Regions from separate parts of the Mesorhizobium sp. M0991 genome, predicted to be linked through region 1. Evidence: predicted binding sites of a transcription regulator. Region 1 holds the regulator's gene; each other region holds the start of a gene.
The links. The regulator PhoB, encoded in region 1, activates phosphate uptake and scavenging genes when phosphate is short. The targets are predictions, from matches to a motif close to TGTCATNNANCTGTCAT.
Positions count from the first base shown of each region.

Region 1 (6,552 bases):
TCTGCAGCGGCGAATCGATGCCGAGTAGCACCATGCCGGATTGCAGCGACTGCATCAAAAGCGCGCCGAGCATGGCGCCGAGCACGGTGCCGGAGCCGCCGGCGAGCGACGTGCCGCCGATCACCGCCGCCGCGATAACCAGGAGCTCGTCCAGCGTGCCCAGCGCATTGGTCGACGAGTTCTGCCTGGCTGACGAGATCGCTGCGGCGATCGTCGCCAGCACGCCCATGATCATGAACACCTTCATAGTCACCCAGCGCGTGTTGATACCGGCAAGGTTGGCTGCTTCCGGATTGCCGCCGATGGCGAAGACATAGCGGCCGAAACGGGTACGCTTGGCGATGAAGGTCATGATCAGCCCTACGGCTACAGCCATCAGCACGGGTATGGCGATGCCATGGGCGATGAACAACCCGCCTTCGGGAACGGTTATATTGTTGGCCGCCGCATATCTGTTCACGATGCCGACCGGCCAAGGATAGGAATTGGCGAGCCATATGGCGCCCATGATGACAAGGCAAGTGACGGCCCCGAGGAACGTCTCGGCCCAGATCGGGCGTAACGGGAAGCGGAACCGCTTGCGCTGCACCCGCCCGTTGAGCAGCATGAACACAACCGCAAGGCATGCGACAATTCCGACGATCCAGCTCCATCGCGCGCCGATCGAACCCGCCGGTCCGCCGCCCATCAGCTGGAAAGTGGCATCAAGCGGCGCAATCGTCTGCCCACTGGCGACCCACCATGCGGCACCCCGCCAGACCAGAAGGCCGCCCAGCGTCACGATGAAGGCCGGCACCTCGAGATAAGCGATGATGTATCCCTGGAACGCTCCGATCAGAAGGCCAAGCGCCAGGCCGATGGCCAGCGCCACGATCCAGATCCAGGGGTTGCCTAATTGCAGACCGACCATTCGCACCAGGAAATGCACCTGCGCAAAGCCCATGACCACGCCGATCAGGCCTTCGGCGGAGCCGACCGACAGGTCGATATTGCGCATGACGATAACCAGCACCATTCCGGCGGCCATTATGGCCACGGCGGAAGTCTGCACCGACAGGTTCCAGAGATTGCGTGGCGTCAGGAAGGTCCGGCTGTCGAACTCGAACGGATTGACGCCGAGCCGTACGCTAGAAACGACATGCAGGCCGACCCAGATGACCAGCAGCGCGCCGACCATGCCGAGCATGCGCGTGTCGAGTTCGGTTGCCTTGAGAAATCGGGCAACGATGCCGAGCTCGGATTCCCGCGCCCGGTCTGCGGTCGAGCTGTCGACCGGCGTGTTGGAAGTCGTGTCGGTCATTATGTTTCTCCCGCCGGGTTGCCGTCTGCCGCGGATGCCGGAAGCAGCCTAGAAGTTATCCGCCGGAAGCGGAAAAACAACTCTTGTTGAAAAAACGCCGCGGCGAGCGGCCGCGGCGTTCGGACTTCTCGGAAACGTCGGGTCAGTTGCAGACCGCAACAGTGCCCGCCGCCACACCCGCGCAGACCTCTTCTTTCTTGATCCAGCCGGCATCGATGACGACGTTGAGGTTATCTTTGGTGATGGCGACCGGGGTCAGGAACAGGGATTTTACGGTGTTGCCGCCGGGCGTGGTGAAATCCTTCACGCCGGCAATGTCGGTCATCTGCTTGCCGTCGGCCAGTTGCGAGGCGATCTCGGCGGCGTTCTTGCCGAGCTCGCGCGCATCCTTCCACACCGACACGGTCTGCGTGCCGAGCGCGATGCGGTTCAGCGCGGCGTGGTCGCCGTCCTGGCCCGAAACCGGAACAGATCCGGCCAGCCCTTGCGCCGTCAATGCGGCGACGACGCCGCCGGCAGTACCGTCATTGGCCGCGACCACTGCATCGACCTTGTTGTCGTTCGCGGTCAGGAACTGTTCCATGTTCTTCTGGGCGTTGGCCGGCAGCCAGCCGTCGGTATAGGCCTCGCCGACATTCTTGATCTTGCCGCTGTCTATTGCGTCCTTCAGTACTTCCATCGAACCGGCAAACAGGAAATCGGCATTCGGATCGGCGCCCGAGCCCTTGATGAAGACGTAGTTGCCTTCCGGTTTCACCTTGAACACTTCGCGGGCCTGCATGCGGCCGACTTCCTTGTTGTCGAAGGTCAGGTAGAAGACGTCCTTGTTCTCGATCAGCCGGTCGTAGCCGACAACCGGAATACCTTCGTCCAGCGCCTTTTGCACGGCCGGCCCGATGGCCGAGGCGTCCTGCGCCAGGATGATCAGTGCGTTGGCGCCCTGCGAGATCAGGCTCTCGACGTCGGTGAGCTGCTTGCCGGGGTTGGACTGTGCGTCGGCGGAAATATACTTGTCGCCGGCGGCCTCGATGGCCGCCTTCATTGCGGCCTCGTCGGTCTTCCAGCGCTCTTCCTGGAAGTTCGACCAGGAAACGCCGATGACCTTGTCTTTAGCCTGCGCCACCGACGCCAGCGCCAGCGTCATGGCGACACCCGCCAGAATGGCGGTCGTGAATTTCTTCATCATATCCTCCCTGCGCCGCGTACGGCGTGACCATTGGCCCAAAGACCAGCTTAGAGGCCCCTAATTTTTTCGAGCCTCGAAAAAATACTGGCCCGATCTCCGGCTGCTGTCAACATCGATTCTGATGGATTTTGATGAGTCTGAGAGTTTTTTCGAGCGTCGGAATAAACGATGACAGCGCCACCTGCATCTGACACTATTTGCCTGCATCCGACACTATTTGTCGGACATTACCGACGGCTTCCGGTTCATGAGCGGCCGCGGCAACCGGGAGGAAAGCAAAACGATGTCGGTCGGAATCCGCCATGACGATTTGCGCCGGCGCAACCGGGCGATGGTGATCTCGGCAGTCCGCCGGGTTGGCCAGCCATCGCGTACGGAGATCGCCGCAGCCACCGGCCTCAGCCATTCGACCATATCGGCGATCTCCTCCGACCTGATACGGGAAGGCATCCTCGCCGAGAGCAAGGCAAGCGAGCCCGTTTCGTTGAAACGCGGTCGTCCGCAGGTCGGCCTCGCCCTCAACCCGGAAGCGGCGGCGGTGCTGACCGTGGTGTTGTCGCTCAATTTCCTGTCGGCCGCCATCATCGACTATGCGGGACACGTCGTAGCCGAGGAACAGCGCCGGCTGGACACGCTGACCATGCCGCGCGACGAGCTGATCCGCGAATGCATGGCCGTCGTCCGGCGCCGGCTGGAGGATCCAGACCTTGACGTCCGCAGTGTCGCCCGCATCGCCCTGGCGATTCAGGGCATTACCGACTCCCCTGCACGCGCCATGCTGTGGTCGCCGATCACGCCGCAGACGGACATCGCCTTTGCCGATATGCTGGAAGATCAATTCGGCATCCCGGCCACGGTGGAGAACGACTGCAATATGATGGCGGTGGCTTTGCGCTGGCGCGATCCGGATCGCTATCGCGACGACTTCATCGCCATCCTGCTTTCGCACGGCATCGGCATGGGGCTGGTGTTGAAGGGCGAGCTGTTCACCGGCACGCATTCCTCCGGCGGCGAGTTTGGCCACATGATCCATCGTCCGGGCGGCGCGCTCTGCCGATGCGGGCGGCGCGGCTGCATCGAGGCCTATGCCGGCAACTACGCCATCTGGCGCAACGCCAGGCAGATGAGCGAAGACAGCGAACCCATCGCCGACGTCAGCGACGCCGACATGCGCGCGCTGGCGGCCCGGGCGCGCGAGAAGGATGGGCCGGAACGCGAGGCCTACCGCAAGGCCGGCGAGGCGCTGGGTTTCGGTCTCGGCTCGCTGTTCGCGCTGATCGATCCGGCACCGGTCGCGATGGTCGGCGCCAGTGCCGCCGCCTTCGATCTGATCGAGCCGGCCTTGCGCCAGGCCATCGCCCAGACCGCCGGCGGCCAGCATTCGGGTTCGATCTCCTTCGATACCGAGCCGAACGAATTGCCGCTGATCCGCGAAGGCTGTGCGATGCGGGCGTTAAGCTTCGTCGACCAGGAGATTTTCGCGCCGGGCGCGCAAATGAGGCCCCGCGTCAGAAAGAACGTGGCCTGACCCGGCGGATCAATCTTCCCTGATCGCGTAGCCGGCACCGCGGATGGTGCGGATGACATCAGGCATGCGGCCGTTGTTGACGGCTTTGCGCAGCCGGCCGACATGCACGTCGACGGTGCGTTCGTCGATATAGATCGTCTCGCCCCAGACATTATCGAGCAACTGGCTGCGCGAGAAGACGCGGCCCGGATGCCGCATCATGAACTCGAGCAACCGGAATTCGGTCGGCCCGAGCCTGATTTCGCTCTTCTTGCGATAGACCCTGTGCGATTCGCGATCGAGCACGATGTCGCCGACCTTCAGCACGCTTGACAACACTTCCGGCTTGGCGCGCCGCAGCAGCGCCTTGACCCTGGCCATGAATTCCGGTGTCGAAAATGGTTTGACCAGATAGTCGTCGGCGCCGGTCGAAAGACCGCGCACCCGGTCGCTCTCCTCGCCGCGCGCGGTCAGCATGATGATCGGCAGCCGCTCGGTTTCGGGGCGCACCCGCAACCGGCGGCAGAGCTCGATGCCGGAAACCGCTGGTATCATCCAGTCGAGCACCAGAAGATCGGGCACATTCTCCTGCAAACGGATCTCGGCTTCGTCGCCGCGTGTCACCACCTCGACCTGGTAGCCTTCGGATTCGAGATTGTAGCGGAGCAGCACACCCAACGGCTCCTCGTCCTCCACCACCATTATGCGTGGTGCGATCATCGGCTGGGCACCCCCATTATGTCACCGGCGCGGACATTGTCGTTTCGTCCTGCTTCGGACGATTGACCGGCAATTGCTCGCCGGTCAGCACATAATACGCATTTTCGGCGATGTTGGTGACATGGTCGCCGATCCGCTCCAGATTCTTGGCGCAGAACAGCAGATGCGTGCAAGCGGTGATGTTGCGCGGATCTTCCATCATGTAGGTCAACAGCTCGCGGAACACGGACGTGTATTTGACGTCGATGCGCTCGTCTGCGGCACGCAGCTTGGCCAACGCGGCCGCATCGCCTGCGGCATATTCCTCAATGACGCCCTGCACCTGGATGAGCACCAGCTGCGCCATCGCGTCGATGGAATGCGACAGGTCGCGCGGCGTGACGCTGAGGCCGACCGCACTCACACGCTTGGCGATGTTCTTGGCAAGGTCGCCGATGCGTTCGAGGTCGCCGGCCATACGGATCGCTCCGACGACATGGCGAAGATCGTGGGCCATCGGCTGGCGTTTGGCGATCAGGGTGATGGCGCGATCGTCCAGTTCGCGTTGACGCGCATCCATGATGGCGTCGTCGGAAACGACGCGTTGCGCCAGCACGTTGTCGGAATTCAACAGGGCCTTGGTCGCCCCGCCGACCATCGAACCGGCGAGGTCGGCCATGTCGCGGATCAGCTTGCTGATCTGCTCGAGATCCTCGTCGAAAGAAGCGACTGTGTGTTCGCCCATGGTCCTGTCCTCATATGCATGATCGGAACGGCTCAGCCGAAGCGGCCGGTGATGTAGTCCTGCGTGCGCTTCTCGCGGGGCGACGTGAAGATCTTCTCGGTCCGGTCGAACTCGACCAGCTCACCCAGATACATGAAGGCGGTCTGGCGCGACACGCGCGCCGCCTGCTGCATGTTGTGAGTGACGATGACGATCGTGTAGTCGGCTTGCAATTCGTCGATCAGTTCCTCGATCTTGGCCGTCGACAACGGGTCGAGCGCCGAAGCCGGTTCGTCGAGCAGAATGACTTCCGGCTTCACGGCCACGGTGCGGGCGATACAGAGCCGCTGCTGCTGGCCGCCGGACAGGCTCAAGCCACTGGCGTTGAGCTTGTCCTTGACCTCGCTCCACAGCGCGGCGCGCTTCAACGCCTGTTCGACGCGGCCGTCCATCTCGGACTTGCCGAGATTCTCGTAGAGCCTGACGCCGAAGGCGATGTTCTCGTAGATCGACATCGGGAACGGCGTCGGCTTCTGGAACACCATGCCGATCTTGGTGCGCAGCAGATTGAGATCCTGCGACCGGTCGAGAATATTCTTGCCGTCGAGCAGCACCTGGCCCTCGGCTGTCTGTTTCGGGTAGAGCTCATAGATGCGGTTGAACACACGCAGCAGCGTCGATTTCCCGCAGCCCGAAGGCCCAATGAAGGCCGTGACACTGCGCTCGGGCAGCGACAGGCTAATGTCCTTCAGCGCCTTGCTCTGGCCGTAGTAGAAGTTGAGGTTCTTGACCTCGATCTTCGTCTTCTCGGCGACCGTTTCGGTCATCGTCATGTCCGGGGACAACATCTGTGTCATCTGTCCTCTCTGCGTCCGGTAAGGCTGCGGGCGAGGATGCTCAAGCCCAGAACCGTCAGGGTGATTATGAGTGCGCCGGTCCACGCCAGCTGCTGCCATTCCTCGTAAGGGCTGAGAGCGAACTGGAAGATGGTCACCGGCAGGCTGGCCATCGGCGCGTTGATATTGCTGCTCCAGAACTGGTTGTTGAGCGCGGTGAAGAGCAGCGGCGCCGTCTCGCCGGAAATGCGTGCTATCGCCAGCAATATACCGGTGACGATGCCGGACAATGCGGCGCGA
Region 1 is NZ_JAMYNE010000006.1:223,797-230,348, forward strand. Features, by position in the region: gene NKH70_RS12160 (sugar ABC transporter permease) at 1-1,300, opposite strand, end outside; gene xylF (D-xylose ABC transporter substrate-binding protein) at 1,443-2,483, opposite strand; gene NKH70_RS12170 (ROK family protein) at 2,770-4,014, shown strand; gene phoB (phosphate regulon transcriptional regulator PhoB) at 4,024-4,713, opposite strand; gene phoU (phosphate signaling complex protein PhoU) at 4,730-5,437, opposite strand; gene pstB (phosphate ABC transporter ATP-binding protein PstB) at 5,470-6,273, opposite strand; gene pstA (phosphate ABC transporter permease PstA) at 6,270-6,552, opposite strand, start outside.

Region 2 (6,552 bases), 160 kb from region 1:
GCGGGAAGACGATGGTCCAGAAGCGCTTGGTTTCGCCGGCGCCGTCCATGGCCGCCGCTTCGATCAGCGTTTTCGGCACCGCCTGCAGGCCGGCGACGAAGAACAGGAAGTTGTAGCTGATCTGCTTCCAGGCAGCAGCCGACACCAGCAGGATCATGGCGTGGTTGCCGTTGAGCAGTGGGTCCCATGCGATGCCGAGGCTTCTCAGCAAATAGGCCAACGAGCCGATCGAGGGATTGAACAGGAAAAGCCAAAGCATGCCGGCAATCGCCGGCGCCACGGCGTAAGGCCATATCAACAGTGTGCGGTAGAGACCTTTGCCACGCACGGCCTTCTCGGCCATGACCGCGAGCAGCAGGGCCACAACCATGGCAACGATCGCGGTCGCAAGCGAGAACACCACCGTGACCTTGATCGAGTTGAGATAGGCCGGATCGGCTAGCACCTTCCGGAAATTGGCAAACCAGACGAACCTGCTCTTCAGCCCGAACGGGTCTTGCCTGAGCATCGACTGGTAAAGCGCCTGACCGGCCGGCCAGTAGAAGAAAACCAGGGTGATGGCGAGTTGTGGCGCCACCAGCAGGTAGGGCAGGATCTTGTTGGGAAAGACGATGCGTGGAGACAGGCTGATTTCCCTCGCTATCCAGGCATCGCCCACGCGCGCTCGCGTGGGCGATATTCCAACCGACTAACCGAGATGATCTCGTTAGTTGTCCAGGGCTTCCTTGATCGCGGCGTTGCCGCGCACCACCGCATTGTCGAGTGCTTGCTGGGCGGTTTGCTGGCCGGCCAGCATCTTCTCCAGCTCCTCGTTCTGGATATCGCGCACCTGCGGCAGATTCGGCAGGCGCACGCCCTTCGAGTTGTCGGTCGGCGACTTTCCGGTCATCTGCAGGATGGGTGTCTCGCGGCCGGGGTTCTTGTCATAGAAGCCTGATTTCTTGGTCGCCTCGTATGCGGCGAGCGTCACAGGCAGGTATCCCGACTTCTGGTGCAGATATTCCTGCACATCGGTCTTGGACAGATAGGCAAAGAAGGCGGCAACGCCCTTGTATTCCTCGTCCGACTTGTTGCCGAACACCCACAGGCTGGCACCGCCCGGCGTCGTGTTCTGCGGGGCACCCTTGGCGTCGCTGTCGTAGGGAAGCTGGCCGATGCCATAGTTCATGCCGGACTTGACGATATCGCCGAGGCCGCCCGACGATTCGGTGAAGATGCCGCATTCGCCGGCGAGGAATATCTGCTTGGCTTCGGAGGTGCGCCCGCCATATTTGAACGTGCCGTCCTTGGCCAGGTCAGCGAGCGCCTTGAAGTGGTTGACGAAAATCGGCGCATTGATCTTGAGTTCGACATCACCGCCAGCCAGGCCATTCTGCTGAGTGGCCCAAGGCACGTCGTTCCACGCCGCGAAATTCTCCAGATGGATCCAGGTCAGCCAGGTCGAGGTATAGCCGCAAGATGCGGCGCCGCTCGTCTTGATCTTCTTGGCAGCTTCCCACACCTCGTTCCAAGTCTTGGGCGGATTGTTCGCGTCGAGGCCTGCCTTCTGGAAGATGTCCTTGTTGTAGTAGAGGATCGGTGAGGAAGAGTTGTAGGGGAACGACAGCATGGTGCCGTCCGGCTTCGAATAATAGCCGACGATGCCGGGCAGATACTGGCTCTTGTCGAAGGTCATCCCGGCGCCGGTCATCACATCGGCCACCGGCTTGATCGCACCCTCGGCCGCCATCATCACGCCGGTGCCGACATCGAACACCTGGAGGATATCGGGCGCCTGGCCGGCGCGGAAAGCGGCGATGCCGGCATTCAGCGTCTCCGGATAGGTGCCCTTGAACACCGGAACGAGCTCATAGTCGCTCTGGCTGGCGTTGAAATCCTTGGAGATCTTGGCGACGACCTCGGCATTGGCGCCGGTCATGGCGTGCCACCAGCTGATCTGCGTGACGGCGAAGGCGGAGGTGGTGGAAAGCAGGGTCAAGGTGGCGGCGATACCGGCCGCGAAGCCGAAGAACTTCATGTTTCATCTCCCGTTTATCATTGGCGAAAGGGGCACTTCCGCAAAGCCAATATGTGGCGCTGATGACAATCGGACAACGGTTTTGTTGCGGATCAATGAACATCATTTCTTCCTAAAGTGCACTCGCTACCGAAAGCGGGGCACCAGAAACCACATCACCGCTTTTTCGGCGCAGCGGCGCCGTTTTTCCCCCGAAAAGGTCGGCCTCACCGCCCACGGGTTAACCATTCGTTAAAATCTCCAACTGCTAATCAGTCACACCTCCCCTGTTAGTTTTGGCAGACCGAGTGAACCAGGATGCTGACGGTCTATAATTGTATCGTAAATCAGCACGACCTGAGACTGGTTGCGCTCGCCGCACTCGTCTGTGGAATTTCTTGCTTCTCAGCGGTTAATCTCCTTAAACATGTCGGCCGATCGACCGAACGAAACCGGCTTGCCTGGCTGATGATCGCCGCGGCCTCGACCGGGTTCGGCATATGGGCGACGCATTTCATCGCCATGACCGCGTTTACGCCGGGAATACCGAACGCATACAATCCGGGATTATCCGCCTTTTCGCTTGCCGCCGCCGTCATCCTGACCGCGCTTGGGATGTGGGTCGCCACTTTGCGCCGCGGCGTCGACCATTTCCTCGTCGGCGGCGCCATTCTCGGTGGCGCCATCGCGACGATGCACTACATCGGCATGGCGGCTTTCGAGGTCGAAGGCCGGGTCGTATGGAACCTACTCCTTGTCGCGATATCGCTTCTGGCCGGCGTGACCCTTGCGGCACTGGCGCTCCTTGTCGTCTTGCGCCGCCCGTCAGCGCTCGCCACTCTCGGCGGCGCCGCGCTTTTGACGCTGGCGATTTGCAGCTTGCATTTCATCGCGATGGCCGCTGTGTCGATCATTCCGGATTCCTCGATTGAAATATCCGAACATTCCATCGAGCCCATTTCCCAGGCCTTTGCCGCGGCGGTCGCCAGCCTGGTAATCCTTGTGCTATCGGGTGCCGCGCTGTGGATCGACCTGCGCTTTCGCCGCCAGAAGCTCGAGGCCGATCGCATGCACGATCTCGCCAATGCCGCGGTGGAAGGTCTGATCGTTTGCGATGGCACCCGCATCGTCAGCGCCAATGACAGTATGGCGAAGCTGACCGGAACAGCGACAGCCACCCTCAACACGATGCAACTCGGTGAGCTTTTCGACGGACAGAGCGCAGCCGATATGTCCGGCTTCGGCGAACAGGCGCAGGAAGCGAAATTAAGGGGCAGCGACGGCGCGAGAATTCCTGTCGAGCTGATCACCAGGAAGATCACCTACTGCGGCAGGCCTCATACGGTGCTTGCCGTTCGCGACATCCGTGAGCGCAAGAAGGCGGAAGAAGAGATCCTCCGCCTCGCGTATTTCGATCCACTTACCGGGCTTGCCAACCGGCGGAGCTTCTCTTCCCGGCTGGAAGCAGAATTCGCCTCGATGGATCGTGGCGGCAAGGATGGATATCTGGCGCTCCTGCTGCTCGACCTCGACCGGTTCAAGCAGGTCAACGACCTCTACGGCCACGGTGCCGGCGACGCCATGCTGCAGAAGCTGGCGCACTGCATTGCCGGCATCCCGCGCCAAGGCCAGTTGCTCGCGCGTCTCGGCGGCGACGAATTTGCCATCATAGCTCCGAACCTCCCCGACCCCCTGGCCGCAGGTCGGATAGCCGAGGACTTGCTGGCGGTGATCCGGGAGGAAAACAGGGTTTCGGTCGGCTCCGGCCTCGTCTCGGCCAGCATCGGCATCGCCTTCTTTCCCCTGGATGCCGAAGACCAGGCCGGCCTGATCAGCCATGCCGACACGGCACTCCATCGCGCCAAAACCGAAGGCAGGGACACCTACCGGTTTTTCGAGATAGCCATGGGCACCGCGGCCCGCGACAAGCGCGTGATGGAGCATGAATTGCGCCAGGCGATCGCCCGCAAGGAGTTCCACCTCGTCTATCAGCCGCAGAAGGAGATCCGCGGCGGCAGGATGATCGGCTTCGAAGCCCTGGTCCGTTGGCAGCACCCTGAGAGGGGTGACATTTCTCCGGCCGTTTTCATCCCCGTGGCCGAGGACAGTGGCGCAATCGCGCAGATCGGCGACTGGGTGCTGACGACGGCTTGTAACGATGCTGTTCGCTGGACAAACCCGCTGATGGTCGCCGTCAACGTCTCCGCCGTGCAGCTTCACAATCCGAACTTCAGCCGCAAGGTGCACGACGCACTGTCGAGATCCGGCCTGGCACCCGGCAGGCTCGAACTGGAGATCACCGAAACGGCCCTGGTGAAGGACATGCCGCGCGCGCTGGCAACCTTGAGGCAGGTCAAGGCGCTTGGCGTGCATGTGGCGATGGACGATTTTGGCACTGGCTATTCTTCGCTGTCCAACCTCAGCGCCTTTCCCTTCGACAAGATCAAGATCGACGGGTCGTTCATCAAATCGGTCGACAGGAACGCCCAGTTCGCGGCGATCGTTCGCGCCGTGCTGGGGCTTGGACGCGGTCTCGGCCTACCGGTCCTTGCGGAGGGCATCGAGACGCCGGGTGAATTGCAGTTCCTGGACGCCGAGGCTTGCGAGATCGGGCAAGGCTATTACCTCGGCAAACCGGCTCCGATCGAGCCATTCGGCGAACTGACGGGCGTGGCCGCTCCGGCAATCCGCACCGCCAGCCGACGCGGCGCAAGCATTGCCGTGCTCAAGCCGCGCCTGCGCACGGTCTGATCCTATCCTGGCTGGAGCGCCGCCTCGACCAGACGCTTGGCATCCGGCCCCGACCATTCGGCTGGGCCGTTCATATGGGCGATCAGGCAGCCTTGCCCGTCGATCAGCATGGTGACGGGCAGACCGAGCGCCAGGCCGCGCGTCTTGACGTCGTTGAACAGCGCCATGGTGGCATCGCGATAGTAGCCGAGCGACTTGACGCCGGTGTCCTCCAGGAACTTCTTCGGCTTGGCATCGTCACCGGCATCGACGTTGACGGCAACAACCTGAAACGCATCGCTGCCCATCTCCTTCTGCAGCGCATCGAGCGCCGGCATTTCGGCGCGGCAAGGTGCGCACCATGTCGCCCACAGATTGAGCAGCACCGTCTTGCCGGCATGATCGGCGATCGTCGTCGGCTTGCCGTAGGGGCCGTTGAAGGCAAGGCTTTTCAGCGATTGCGGCGGATCCGCCGGCAAAAGCGCGGCAACCTGGCCGGTAGCAGCGGCGGCGATCTTCTTGGCACGGTCGGTCTTGGCGGCGCAGGCTACGTCGTCCTTGCCGCCGCCGGCGGCCACTTGCGCGGGCGCCTTGTTGCCAGAACTGCTTTCCCTGACATATACCGCGACCGCGCCGGCCAGCACGCCCGCAACCAAAGCGGCGAGGATGAGACGCAAAGCCGGGAAAAATCTATTGCCGTCTGCCATTTTTGAAAAACTGCTCCGGAGCACGGGTTATAGCGATGAACGACAAGAAGGCCAGCAACCAGATGTGGGGCGGACGTTTTGCCTCGGGTCCGGCGGCAATCATGGAAGCGATCAACGCGTCGATCTCGTTCGACCGCAAACTCTATGCGCAAGATATTCGCGGCTCGATCGCCCATAGCCAGATGCTGGCGCAAACGGGCATTGTTTCGGCGGCCGATCAAGAGAAAATCGCTCACGGGCTGAACACGATCCTGGCAGAGATCGAGGCCGGCACATTCGAGTTCTCGACCAGGCTGGAAGACATCCACATGAATGTCGAGGCCCGCCTCGCCGATTTGATCGGCCCCGCCGCCGGCCGCCTGCACACCGCCCGCTCGCGCAACGACCAGGTGGCGGTCGACCTCAGGCTGTGGGTCAAGGACGAGTGCTTTCGCGTCGCCGAGGCGCTGAAGGGCCTGATTACGGCGTTCCTGGACCGGGCCGAGGAGCATGCGGCAACGGTCATGCCTGGCTTCACCCACATGCAGGCGGCGCAGCCGGTGACCTTCGGCCATCACTGCATGGCCTATGTCGAGATGTTTGCGCGCGACTTGTCTCGCGTCCGCGACGCGATCGAGCGGATGGATGAAAGCCCGCTCGGCGCTGCCGCCCTTGCCGGCACCAGCTTTCCCATCGACAGGCACCAGACGGCGAAGGCGCTTGGCTTCCGCGAGCCGATGCGCAATTCGCTCGACAGTGTTTCGGACCGCGATTTCGCGCTCGAGTTCCTGGGCGTAGCAGCGATCTGCGCGACGCATCTGTCGCGGCTGGCCGAAGAGATCATCATCTGGTCGACGCCGCAATTCGGCTTCGTCAGGCTGTCGGATAGTTTCTCGACGGGTTCGTCGATCATGCCGCAGAAGAAGAACCCCGACGCTGCCGAACTGGTGCGCGGCAAGACCGGCCGCGTCACCGGCCATCTGGTCGGGTTGCTGACGGTAATGAAGGGCATGCCGCTGACCTATGGCAAGGACATGCAGGAAGATAAGGAATCCGTCTTCGACGCGGCAGAGACGCTCGACTTGATGCTGGCGGCAATGACCGGCATGGTGCGCGACATGACGGTGAACACTGCCGCGA
Region 2 is NZ_JAMYNE010000006.1:67,000-73,551, forward strand. Features, by position in the region: gene ugpA (sn-glycerol-3-phosphate ABC transporter permease UgpA) at 1-625, opposite strand, end outside; gene ugpB (sn-glycerol-3-phosphate ABC transporter substrate-binding protein UgpB) at 707-2,017, opposite strand; gene NKH70_RS11365 (EAL domain-containing protein) at 2,315-4,747, shown strand; gene tlpA (thiol:disulfide interchange protein TlpA) at 4,750-5,433, opposite strand; gene argH (argininosuccinate lyase) at 5,469-6,552, shown strand, end outside.
Region 2: ugpB (sn-glycerol-3-phosphate ABC transporter substrate-binding protein UgpB) is a predicted target of PhoB. The motif match lies at 2,080-2,096, and genes of this name have one in related genera.

Region 3 (6,552 bases), on a different contig from region 1:
GGCTCATACAGGGTTTTTCGCAATTGCGAAAGAGGAGGCGAGCCACCAAATAAAGTCACCAAATCTTAAATGTCTTGGTGTGAAGTGGAATTATTAACCAAGGCGGAACCTTTCATGGTCCGGGCAGTTCGAATTTCATGATCGACGCAGGCATCAGACTCCGGCCGATTTTGGCATGTACCGCACTCGCCGTCCTCCTCGCGGCAGGCGCGGCGCAGTCGGCCGCGTCGCTCAAAGAGACGCGGCCTGCCCTGCAATCCGACACGCCTTCGGCCGAGCAGCTTTTTGCCGATGCTCCCGATGGCGTCGACCCGGTTGTGACCGGGCCAGTCAGCGCCGCCTTCAAGCAAAGGCAGCAAAACGCTGGATGCGACAGCGCCGTCTGGCCCAACATTCCCGTCGTTTGCTATCCCGATTGATGCCACCCTTTGGGTGATCCCAGGGTAACCTCACAGTAGCCTCACGCCGACCGCACCGGATCGAGCGTGACCTTGTAGAGTTCATTGTCGTCGCGATCCATCAGCCGCACCGTCAACTGCTCGGTGATGCCATCGATGTCGACAAGGCCGAAGAACTGCAGGCCGGCCGACGGTGGCAGGTTCTGGCCCTGTTCGGCAGTCGGTGCCTTGATGAACTTCAGCTCCGGGCCGAAGGTCATGTCGAAACCATTCGGTCCGAACGTACCGGAATGGATCGGACCCGAAACGAATTCCCAGAACGGATTGAAGTCCTGGAACTGCGCCTTGTCCGGATTGTAGTAATGCGCGGCTGTGTAATGCACGTCTGCGGTGAGCCAGACAGTGTTACTGATACCCACATTCTTTATATAGCGAAGAAGGTCGGCAATTTCCAGCTCACGCCCCTTGGCCGGGCCATTGTCGCCATTGCTGACTGCCTCGGCCCCGACCTTCTTGGTACCGTCATTCCAGACCACGAGGCCGAGCGGCATGTCCGCGGCGATGATTTTCCAGGTTGCGTTGGAATTCGCCAATTCACGCTTCAACCACTTGATCTGCTGCTCGCCGAGGATGCGCGATTCAGGCGTCATCGTCTCCTGCATGTCCGAACCGTTGGGGCCGCGGTAGGAACGCATGTCGAGGAAGAACACGTCGAGCAGCGGACCATAGGCGATCTTGCGGTAGACGCGGCCGGGCTCCGACGGTTCGTAGCGGATCGTCGTCATCTCGTGGAAGGCGCGCGCCGCACGTGCCGCAAGCACATGGATTGACTTTTCGGTGTAGCGGTCGTCGGCCGACAGGTCCTTCGAGTCCGACCAGTTGTTCAGCACCTCATGATCGTCCCACTGATAGAAAGTCGGGCAGATGGCGCTGAGCGCAAGAACGTTCTTGTCCATCATGTTGTATTTCCACTGCGCCCGGTATTCGTCCAGCGTCTCGGCAACCTTGCGCTTTTCGTCGATCAGCACTGTGTTTTTCCACTTGCCGCCATTGGGCAGGTCGACCTCGTCCTTCATCGCGCCATCGGCATAGATCGTATCGCCCGAATGCAGGAAGAAGTCGGGCGTGTGCTTCGCAATCGTGGCATAGGTCTTCATGCCGGTGTCATCGATGCCCCAGCCTTGGCCGGCGGTGTCGCCCGACCAGGCGAAACGTATGTCGCGCTTCGAGGCAGGTGCCGTGCGGAAGCGGCCGACGATCGGCTCGGAAACGGCGTTGATGTCGGAAAGATCGGCCGCGACCATGCGGTAGAAGATGTCCTGGTCGGAGGCGAGATCGGTAAGCAGCCGCTTCACCGTATAATCGCTGGCCGGCGAGGTGTCGAGCGGCGCCAGGCGGACGGCATTGGCGAAGCTTTCCGTCGACGACACTTCGAACATGACGCGCGACGGCCGGTCCGTGCGCGTCCAGACCATGCCGCTGGTCGCGTCGACGTCGCCGGACTGAATGCCATGGGTGAAGGCCGGGCGCTGATTGGCGCGCGAGTAATAGGGAAGGGCGAGACCCGAGGCGCCGACCAGGCCAACGGCGCTGGCCGACGTGACGAAAGCGCGCCGTGTCATCGAAATCTTGTCATGGCTGTCTCCTGGATGGCGTTGAACGTCGCCGCCAAGCTCCAGCTTCAATGTTTCAGGCACATTTCGAAACGATGAAGGTTTTCTGACGATCAACAGGCTGGCGAATCTCCCTCCTTGAGGGGGAGATGTCGCCGAAGGCGACAGAGGGGGTTGTCTCGCATGGAGCGCCGACCTCCTGCGCCTGCGATAAGGGGCCGAGCCCGGTCGGACCGACCCCCTCTGGCCGCTTCGCGGCCATCTCCCCCTCAAGGGGGGAGATTAGCGCTCAGCCGTCGCAGCTCAAGCCGCCTGCGGTTCCGGATCAAACGCCGGGCGGGCGGTGTTGATCAGCAGCGAGATGCAGGCGGCGGCTATTGCCGTCATGCCGGCGATCAGGAAGGCAAGCTCGTAATTGCCTTGCAGCTCGCGCATGGTGCCGCCGAAAAAGGCCGCTGTCGCCGCACCGACCTGATGGCCGGCGACGATCCAGCCGAAGACGATCGGCCCGCTGCGGTCGCCGAACGCCTCGTTGGAAAGCCTGAGCGTCGGCGGCACGGTGGCGATCCAGTCCAGTCCGTAAAACACGGCGAAGATGATCAGGCTGGTCGCCGAGAAGCCGGAATAAGGCAGATAGATCAGCGACAGGCCGCGAATACCGTAATAGACGCCGAGCAGCTTGCGGGGGTCGAAACGGTCGGTGAGCCAGCCCGACAGTGTCGTGCCGATAAGATCGAAGATGCCCATCATCGAGAGCAGGCCTGCGGCCTGCACTTCGCCGATGCCCATGTCGCCGCAAAAGGCGATCAGATGCGTGCCGACCAACCCGTTGGTGGTGAAGCCGCAAACAAAGAAGGTGGCGAACAGGTACCAGAACACGCGCGTACCGGCAGCTCGGCGCAACGTGCTCAGTGTATGCGCGAGGAAATTGCCTTGCGCGGCCGGCGGCGCCGGCGGCACGTCGTCGGCCTCGGCACCGTAACGCATCATGCCGATCGAGGCCGGGCGCTCCGGCACCAGCATGTAAACCAGCGGCACCAAGGCGGCGGTGGCCACGGCAATGGCAATGGCGACCGGCTTCCAGCCGCCCGACTGGGCGAGCGAGGCGAGCAGCGGCAGGAAGACCAGCAGACCGGTGGCGCTGGACGCCGACATCAGCCCCATCACCAGGCCGCGATTGGTCTTGAACCAGCGGTTGACGATGGTTGCGCCGAGCACGGTGGCGACAGCGCCCGAACTGATGCCGGAAAACACGCCCCAGGTGAGGAGCAGATGCCATGGCTTGGTCATCAGCAGGCTGAGCGCGGTCGATCCGGACATCAAAAGCAGCGCGGCAAGCAATGTGCGGCGCAGCCCGATCCGCTCCATCAGCGCTGCGGCAAAGGGCCCGGTCAGGCCATAGAGGAAGATGCCGGTGGCCGCCGCCAGCGAGACGACGTCGCGCCGCCAGCCGAAACTGTTCTCCAGCGGCAGCATCATGACTGCCGGCGCCGAACGCAGGCCCGCCGCGATGAGCAGGCAGAGGAAGATGACGGCGACCACGACGAAAGCGTAGCGCTGGCCAAACGGACGGGATTGAGCTATCATGTTACTGACCGGTACGTTGCAGGAGCGCGAAACATACGTACCGACCGGTAACATTGTCAACCAGGCAATCGGCAGACCAGGCATGAAAAACATTGAACCAACGATCAAAGCCAATGACGCACCGCCGCCTCGCGCCGCCGAACGGATCCTCCAGGTGGCGCGCGATCTGTTCTATAGGCAAGGCATCAGGGCAATAGGCGTCGATGAGATCGTGCGGCGTGCCGGCGTCACCAAACCCAGCCTCTACCGCAGCTTTCCGTCCAAGGATGAGCTGGCCGCATCCTACCTCCGGCACTATGACCTCGAATTCTGGGAACGCTTCGACGTGGCGGTGAATGCCCATCCCGGCGATCCGCGCGCCCAGATCGTCGCCTTCCTGACGCGTGTCGGCAAGCGCACGCAAAGGCCCGACTATCGCGGCTGCGGCATGACCAATGCGGCCGTCGAGTATCCCGAACATGGCCACCCGGCCCGCGTGGTGAGCGAGGCCAACAAGCAGGAATTGCGCCGACGCCTGCGCGCCATGGCGGCGGCAATGGGTGCCCGCGACGCCGACACGCTGGGCGACGGGCTGCTGCTTCTGATCGAGGGTGCCTATATCAGCGGGCAGCTGTTCGGTGCCGGCGGACCGGCGAAGTCCGTGGCCCGCAACGCCGACCTTCTGATCGAAGCAAGCTTGAAGAAATAGCGTTCCGTTTACCAGATCACTGTGAGCAGCCTGAGTTCGTCTAGGCTGCCGCTAAATTTGACGGTACGCTGCGGCAGCCCAAACGGAGTTGTCCGCCATGCGCGCTCTTTTGATCCCATTTGCCTTCGCTGGCTTCTGCAATGCCGCCCGGGCTGGCGACATATCCAGCGTCTATAGCGATCTCGTCTGGGAGAAGGACTGCGTGACCTATGCCCAGGCGGAGGAAGGCGACGGCGACTGGGCCGACCTCGCCTGTTCGGGCTATGGCGGCTACCCGGTGATGGTTTCCTACGACGATGCGCGGGAATCGCTGTTCTACGGCTTTCCACCTGGCGATATGACCACGGTCTGGGAAAGCTTTTCCGGTCTCAATTCGGCTGGACCCAAAGTCGAGTGGCGGATCGAAACCAACGGCAAAACTGTCGTCCCTTTCGCGGTCATCCATCGTCGCTCGATCAGCGATAGCGAGGGCGAGAACAAGTCGACGGAAGTCCTGATCGTCGCCAAGGTTGCCCAGCCTGACGCCCACGAAGGCTGCACGATCGCCCTTGTGCTCGCCACCGGCAATCCCGCCGCCAACGATCAGGCGCGCAAGCTTGCCGACGAGAAGGCCCGCACCTTCGCCTGTGGCAAGGACAAGCGTGTGGTGATCGGCAACACGCCCGATTTCGGCCGCGTCGATAACTGATTATTTGCGCCCGTTAATTACTTGCGCTTGGCCCGCTCGATTGCCTCGACGATCATCTTCTTGGCATAGGCGGCGTCGTACCAGCCCTCGATCTTGACCCATTTGCCGGGTTCGAGATCCTTGTAGTGCTCGAAGAAGTGCTGCACTTGCTGGCGGGTAATGTCGGGCAATTGCGTGTATTCGTGAACGTCCTCATAGCGCAAGGTCAGCTTGGGCGAAGGCACCGCGATGACCTTCTCGTCCTGGCCGGCATTGTCCTCCATCACCAGCACGCCGATCGGCCGCACATTGATGACACAGCCCGGCACCAGCGCGCGTGTGTTGCAGACCAGCACGTCGATCGGGTCGCCGTCGCCCGACAGCGTGTGCGGCACGAAACCGTAATTACCGGGATAACGCATCGACGTGTGCAGGAAGCGGTCGACGAACAGCGTGCCGGCCTCCTTGTCCATCTCGTACTTGATCGGCTCGCCGCCGATCGGCACCTCGATGATGACGTTGACGTCCTCGGGCGGGTTCTTTCCGCTGGCAATCGCTTCGATACGCATCGCTTTATCCCTCTCTCGATTGGAGATCGATAGCGGGCGACGGCGAATGGTGCAATGCGGCGAATGGTACGGGGAGATCGTCCGAACCGAAAACCGGCCGGATCATGCGCTGGCCGTCATTCCCAGACGAAAGCGACCTTCTTCAGCGCTTTCTGCTCGAATATCTCGACGCCCTCGGCAACATCGCGGCCACCGGCGCCGGCATAGAAGGCAAGTGCGTTCTGATTGTCTTCCAGCGCCCAGACCACCATGCCTTTCAGGCCATGGTCGGCCAGCCGTGCCCGTGCGGCCGAGAACAGCCGGCTGCCGAGCCCGATGCCTTGATATTCCGGCCGCAGGTAAAGTTCGTAGATCTCGCCCTGCTGCCTGAGTTCGCGGGCGCGGTTCTTGCCGATCGTCGCATAGCCGGCAATTTTGCCGCCGATTTCGACGACCAGGACGGTGGCAGCGCGGCGAATGGCATTCGCCCACCAGTCGGCGCCGCGGCGGTTGATCATCGATGTCAGCGTGCGGTGCGGGATGATGCCCGAATAGGCGCCGCGCCAGGCCTCGAGATGCACGTCGGCGATGGCGGCTGCATCGCGCGGTTCGGCTTTCCTGATGTCGATGCTCAGCGTATTCATGATTGGTTAACCATAAACCCGCTGCGCCCGATTGCAAGAGTCCGGTCAGCCGCCGCGATGCTTTCACACAGCCGGACGGTGCGTCCTTGAGACGCTGCAAAACCGCTTTTGGCGAGATCAAATCTCGACCAGATGGTCGTCCAGTTCGTTGCTGTCGCCGGTCGAGACCGGAAAATGCTCGGCCAGTACCGCACCGACCGCTTGGATCGCCTTGACGAACCCCTCGGCAAGCCGATCGTCGCCGGCATGCGCCGTAAGGTCGCGGACGACACCGTCCCAGACATGCTGGCCGACACGAGAATCGATCCCGCTGTCGGCGACCACCTCGGCATAGCGCTCCGCAATCGAGACGAACACCAGCACGCCGGTGCGCGCCGTGGTGCGGTGGACGTTGCGAGCGAGGAACT
Region 3 is NZ_JAMYNE010000012.1:172,151-178,702, forward strand. Features, by position in the region: gene NKH70_RS19175 (hypothetical protein) at 138-419, shown strand; gene NKH70_RS19180 (alkaline phosphatase D family protein) at 461-2,020, opposite strand; gene NKH70_RS19185 (MFS transporter) at 2,315-3,598, opposite strand; gene NKH70_RS19190 (TetR/AcrR family transcriptional regulator) at 3,681-4,286, shown strand; gene NKH70_RS19195 (hypothetical protein) at 4,384-4,974, shown strand; gene ppa (inorganic diphosphatase) at 4,992-5,522, opposite strand; gene NKH70_RS19205 (GNAT family N-acetyltransferase) at 5,639-6,145, opposite strand; gene NKH70_RS19210 (TPM domain-containing protein) at 6,263-6,552, opposite strand, start outside.
Region 3: NKH70_RS19180 (alkaline phosphatase D family protein) is a predicted target of PhoB. The motif match lies at 2,107-2,123, and genes of this name have one in related genera.